2 regions of the Thalassotalea psychrophila genome follow, and region 2 is predicted to be linked to the other one. Evidence: riboswitches for the same ligand, from Rfam matches in the RefSeq annotation. Region 2 holds a riboswitch; the other holds the start of a gene.
The links. A riboswitch is a leader RNA that binds a small molecule or an ion and turns the genes downstream of it on or off. The one in region 2 is predicted to bind thiamine pyrophosphate.
Positions count from the first base shown of each region.

Region 1 (3,436 bases), 180 kb from region 2:
GATATTTTTTAAAATCCATCATCACTCTCAAAAAGCGACGAACAAATAACCATTCTCGTATTCATTTAATTAAAAACTAAATAAATATACAATTTTGTATTATTCTTAGTACTATTAGACACATAGACTTTTATTGAGATGTATTTATGAAATTATCATATTTTAAATTAGCTGCTTTATTACTATTATTATCTGGTTGTGCCACAACTTATAACCCGGATATAGATTACAACCCGGAATATAACTTTAACCAGTTACAAACATTTGTTGTTTTAGATGATTTTGAAGCAAACCAGCAAGCGTCAAAAACTCTTAACCGTAATTTAAGCAGTTTAGACAATGATCGTTTAATTAAGGCGATAAGCAATACGCTAAAACAAAAAGGTATGATTGAAGCTGATAAAACTGACGCTGATATGCAAGTACGTTTCCAGTTAGTTACTAAGGATAAAACTCAACTTAGAACCTACAACACTGGCTTTTATCAATGTTGGCGCTGTAGAGGCCATTATGGATACGGTGGTATAGCTCCTGTACAACAGGTTGAAATTAAAGATTATGTTGAAGGTACCATTATTATTGATTTTGTCGATCCTGCAGAAGGAAAGTCAGTTTGGCGCTCTGTCGTGTCTAAAGCGATTAAGAAAACCAAGATACCTGTTGAAGAAAAACAAGCTAAAATACAAGAATTGGTTAATGCCATGCTAGTAAGTTTTAAAGCTCCTGTTTTGCCAGCCCAATAAAGGAATTGTAATGAATGAAGAAACCATATTTTCAAAAATAATTCGTCAAGAAATTCCAACACCTTTGTTGTATCAAGATGATTTGGTGACTGCTTTTCGTGATATTTCTCCAAAAGCTCCTAGTCATATTTTAATTATTCCTAACAAACTTATTCCAACGACTAATGATGTCGAAGAAGAAGATGAATTAACGCTTGGAAGAATGATCACCGTAGCTAAAAAACTAGCGCTTGAAGAGGGCATTAGTGAAGATGGTTATCGATTAATTATGAATTGCAATAATCATGGTGGGCAAGAGGTTTATCATATTCATATGCATTTGCTTGGCGGGAAACGATTAGGACCAATGCTATCGGTTTAAATTAATTTAATAGAACACTCTGTTAATAAGCCAGATATTTATCTGGCTTATGTGTTCTTGTAAGTAGATATCACAATATGTGTAGAGCAAAAGTTCAAATAATTATAGTTACAAGTATTTACAAAGTCTAAAAACTTGGTACTATTCGCACCGAGCCAGGGGGTGTTGTTATTTAATATGAATGACAACTGAGATGCACTTCACAATTAACTATTGTAAAAGCAAACCCTTTGAACCTGAACCGGATAATACCGGCGTAGGGATGGTTAAGAAAACAAGGGGCTTGTTTTTGTGTAGCTTCACAATTTTCTATATTTCCTTCTTTGTGCCGGATCTCCATTATAAAATTAATATGAGATCTGTAATGAATCTTCAAAACGCTTTTAAAGCTACTAAATCATCTTTAGCTACTGCTATTACATTGGCTTTAATTCCAACAACTGTACTTGCCCAAACAACGACTGAAGCTGAATTAGACAAAGACCTTGAAGTTATTCAAGTAGTCGGCGATTTTCGTGAACAAAACTTGCAAAAAACGGCATCGTCTTTATCAGTCGTTAATAATGATGATATAGCCCTGCGTAACGCGCAAAACCTTGAAGAAATTGTCCTAGCTACACCCAATGTGAATTTTTCCAGTGGTTCAAGTCGTGCCCGTTATTATCAAATTCGTGGTATAGGTGAACGTAGTCAGTTTAAAGAGCCAATTAACCCATCGGTTGGTGTCATAATTGATGAAGTAGATTTCACCGGAATTGGTAGTGCAACGTCATTATATGACGTTAAGCAAGTAGAAATTTTTAGGGGCCCTCAGGGAACTAAATTTGGCGCAAGTGCAATGGCTGGTGTCATTAATATTACTACCTTTGATCCGGCTCAAGACTTTGAAGGCTCTGTTAAAGTAATGGCGGGTAATTATAATTCTTCATCATTAGGTCTGATGTTATCAGGCCCTGCAACCGATAAACTTGGGTATCGCTTTGCTATAGAACAATTTCAAAGTGATGGATTTATTGAAAATACTTATTTGGATAAAGAAGATACCAATAATAAAGACGAATTAACTGTCCGAACTAAACTTCAATACAAACCAACAAACGATTTAATAATCGATATGTCATTATTCTATTTAGATTTTGATAATGGCTATGACGCGTTTTCTTTAGATAATAACCGCGAAACCTTATCTGATCAGCCAGGGTTCGATACTCAAGAGACCGTAGCTACGAGTGTAAAAGCTACTTATAGTGGTTTAAACACTTTCGATGTAGTCACAATAGTCAGTTATGCCGATTCAGATCTTGACTATGGTTATGATGAGGATTGGAGTAATGCTGAACTATGTCTAGAAAATGATTGCCCTTGGGGAGATTACTCTTCAACAGATCATTATTTTCGAGAAAAAACGACATCGACACAAGAGCTTAGATTAGTTTCAAAACCCGATCATCAAATACTTGCCAATACAACATCTTGGGTTGCTGGAATTTATCACAAAACTGAAGATGAAGATTTACTGCGTCAATATACCTACAATGATGGTGATTATTTATCAGAATTTGAAGCTACTACTATTGCTGGTTTTGTTCAGCTAGACAGTAAACTTTCAAATAATTTAACTTTAACAACCGGTATTCGTTTTGAAGACAGAGATGCTGATTATAGTAATTCAGAAGGTACGTCGTTTGAGCCTTCCGATTCTATGGTAGGCGGTAAAGTTGTTTTAGCTTATGAAGCAACAGATGATAGCTTAGTGTATGGCTCGGTTAACCGCGGATTTAAAGCCGGCGGGGTTAATTCAACGGGAAGTTTAAGCGATGAAAATCGTGAATTCGAACCTGAATATGTAATGAATTACGAATTAGGCTTAAAACAAAACTATCTAGATGGTGATGCTTACGCTCGTTTTGCAATATTTTATATGGATAGAACTGACATGCAAGTTAGCACCTATGCAGCCAACAAACGTCCAGACGGTAGTGAAGAATTTATTACTTACTTAGATAACGCGGCTGAAGGCACTAACCAAGGTATTGAAATTGATGCTGCTTGGAATATAAGCGACTCTTTTGAAGTGTATGGCGCGTTTGGTTTATTAGATTCTGAATACGTAGATTTTATTAATGGTAATGGTGATGACTTATCCGGTCGAGAACAAGCTCATGCGCCAAAATATCAATACAATGTAGGTGTTAATTACTATGTGAATGATCAATGGTTAGTGAATGTGAATGTAGATGGTAAAGATGAATATTTCTTTTCAGATACTCATGAAGAAAAATCTGATGCCATTGATTTAGTAAATGCATCAATCACCTATTTCCAAGACAGC
Region 1 covers NZ_CP134145.1:2,446,619-2,450,054, forward strand. The annotation lists gene RGQ13_RS09940 (DUF4136 domain-containing protein) at 147-743, shown strand; gene hinT (purine nucleoside phosphoramidase) at 754-1,104, shown strand; TPP riboswitch at 1,253-1,384, shown strand; gene RGQ13_RS09950 (TonB-dependent receptor) at 1,469-3,436, shown strand, end outside.
Region 1: linked by a shared signal. The riboswitch ahead of RGQ13_RS09950 (TonB-dependent receptor) and the one ahead of thiC (phosphomethylpyrimidine synthase ThiC) in region 2 are both predicted to bind thiamine pyrophosphate.

Region 2 (3,436 bases):
GAATTTGGGCGCCGGGGTGACCTTTAGCTAAATCACCAGCATGGGCGGCAATTTTATAAGTAATTAAGCCTTCTTTAACATCTTCTTTATTAGGTAAACCTAAATGCTCTTTTGGCGTAACATAACAAAGCATTGCACAGCCATACCAACCAATATTGGCTGCACCTATGCCAGAGGTTATGTGATCATATCCCGGAGCAATATCAGTCGTTAGAGGGCCTAGCGTATAAAATGGCGCTTCGCCGCAATGCTCAATTTGTTCTTCCATATTGGTTTTGATCATATGCAGAGGTACATGACCAGGGCCTTCGATGATCACTTGTACATCATGTTGCCAAGCAATTTTAGTCAACTCGCCTAACGTGCGTAATTCACTAAACTGAGCTTCATCATTGGCATCTTGAATTGAGCCAGGACGTAAACCGTCACCTAAAGAGAAAGACACATCATAACGCTTACATATCTCACAAATTTCTTCAAAATGGGTATACAAAAAATTCTCTTGATGATGAGCCAAACACCATTTAGCCATAATCGAGCCGCCACGAGACACAATGCCAGTTAAGCGCTTAGCCGTCATTGGCACATATCGTAATAAAACCCCAGCGTGTATCGTGAAATAATCAACACCTTGCTCTGCTTGTTCAATAAGGGTGTCGCGAAATACTTCCCAAGTTAAGTCTTCGGCAATACCGTTTACTTTTTCTAACGCTTGGTAAATAGGCACGGTACCAATAGGGACAGGGGAGTTACGAATGATCCATTCGCGGGTTTCATGGATGTAACGCCCCGTAGATAAGTCCATTACTGTGTCTGCCCCCCATTTGGTTGACCAAACAAGTTTTTCTACTTCTTCTTCAATAGATGAAGAAACCGCTGAATTACCAATATTAGCATTAACTTTAATTAAAAAATTACGGCCAATGATCATTGGCTCTGCTTCAGGGTGATTAATGTTGGCTGGAATAATAGCACGACCCCTGGCAACTTCTTCGCGAACAAACTCAGCAGTGATTTGTTCGGGTATTTGTGCGCCAAACCCCTGACCTTTATGTTGCTGTAGCAATACTTCATCGGAAAGTGAAGCTAGTTTTAAGTTTTCTCGTATAGCAATGTATTCCATTTCCGGGGTTATAATACCTTTGCGTGCATAATGCATCTGGGTAACGTTTTTGCCTGTTTTAGCTCGTTTTACTTTAGGTAAACTCTCAAACCTGATGTGGTCTAGGCCTTCGTCAGACAGGCGCTGCTGACTATAACCAGATGAAGCATTGGATAGCTCTTCGGTATCATTACGTTGATTTATCCAAGCTGCTCGTAATTTTGGCAAACCTTTATGCACATCAATACTGATATCTGGGTCTGTAAAAGGTCCTGACGTATCATAAACAGGGATACTTTCATTAGGCTCCAGAATTGGATTTTCTTCACTGCCTCCAACAAAGGTGTCTGCCACGGCTATCTCGCGCATGCCAACTTTAATTGGATGAATATCACCGTTGATGTATATCTTTTTGCTGTTGGGAAATGAAAGTTTATTTAAATCAGATAAAAACAGCTCAGCCGATTGACGGCGTTCACGACGAGTAGGTTTGTTCATTTAAAAAGCCTTTTGTATAAATATTAGTTATTACCAAGTCACGATAATTATTGGAATTGGTATTACAAAAGACGGAGTGTAGAAAGGTAAGAATGTAGAGATAGAATAGACATTTTAGGGTGAATTCTATATTTCGCTCCCCTTGTTTCCTTCGCAGGTGTTAACCTGAACAGGTTCTACGGATCCCGCAAATGCGATCTCAGCTAAATAACCAGTGGTTACTTTGGCACTCCGACAAGAAGTTTGATTATAACGATTCGTTCTAAAAAATAAAGGGGCAGCTGGTATTTTGTTATAATATTTATTAACGTTGTTATAAATGATTTATATATCAAATGAATGTAGGCATTTTAAGAGCGTACATTTGTTGATCCCCTGAGTGTTATCAACAAATGCAGTTTGACTTATGTTAGTTACCGAGTTTGAATGGCTTGTTGCAATATATTAAGTATTTGTTCGCTTTGCTCTAAGTTAACGCAAGCATCGGTAATACTTTGGCCATACACAAGTTCCTGCTCAGCAATGACTTTTTGGTTGCCTTCTACTAAGAAGCTTTCAATCATCACACCAAATACCCCAGTAGAACCAGCTTTAATTTGTTCAGCTAAATCTAGGGCAACATTTACTTGTTTACGGTGATCTTTATCACTATTACCGTGACTACAATCAATCATAATACTAGGTGTTAGGTTTGCGTCATTAAGCTTTCCACAAGCACTGTTTACATCATCTAAAGAGTAATTTGGAACTTTGCCACCACGTAATATTATATGGGCAAATGGATTACCTGTAGTGCGATAAATACACATTTGTCCAGTTTTATCCGGAGAATATAAAACGTGTGGCACACTAGATGCCTGAATAGCATCAATAGCAATTTTTACGTTACCATCAGTACCATTTTTAAAACCAACTGGACAAGAAAGTGCTGACGCTAATTCGCGATGAACTTGTGATTCGGTAGTACGAGCTCCTATAGCACCCCAGCTAATTAGATCCGAGATATATTGACCCGTAACCATATCTAAAAATTCAGTGGCAGTAGGTAAGCCAATATCATTAATTTGCATTAATAAATTACGTGCTAGGTGCAAGCCTTTCTCTACATTGAACGATTTATCTAAGTCAGGATCACTTATCAAACCTTTCCAGCCAACCGTAGTACGAGGTTTTTCAAAATAGACACGCATAACAATGTATAAATCATCTATATATTGTTCATGTAAAACTTTAAGTTTTTCAGCATAGTCTAAAGCTGCGCTAGTATCGTGTATTGAACATGGACCAATTATAACTAATAAACGCTTATCTTTACCGCTGATAATGTTTTCAATGGTGTTTCTTGAATCGATTATGTGTTGGGCGTTTTTATCAGACAAGGGTATATCACGAGCAAGTTGTGCAGGTGATACTAAATGGTCGATTAGTGAGGTACGAAACTCATCAGTTCTAATAGTCATGTAAAGTCTTTTTTATAATGCTTAAACTGGCGCTAATATAGGTAAAAACGGCTCCTAAGGGAACCGTTTTTTTATTCATGGACGAATTATATTCAAAAATACCATGGATGGTTAAAATTTTTGTTTTATTCATGGACGAATTATATGCAAAAATGCCATGGATGGCTAAATTTTTGTTTTATTCATGGACGAATTATATTCAAAAATACCATGGATGGTTAAAATTTTTGTTTTATTCATGGATGAATTATAAGCAAAATTTTCCATGGCAGGTATAAATTTTGTTTATTTTATGATCTTTAACAAGATATTTTAGTATTTATATCGTTGTAAACCCGTTTCTGACAAAATTTTCGCAGATATTTCTTCTACTGAC
Region 2 covers NZ_CP134145.1:2,626,827-2,630,262, reverse strand. The annotation lists gene thiC (phosphomethylpyrimidine synthase ThiC) at 1-1,600, opposite strand, end outside; TPP riboswitch at 1,730-1,844, opposite strand; gene RGQ13_RS10710 (3-deoxy-7-phosphoheptulonate synthase) at 2,014-3,060, opposite strand; gene ppsR (posphoenolpyruvate synthetase regulatory kinase/phosphorylase PpsR) at 3,373-3,436, opposite strand, start outside.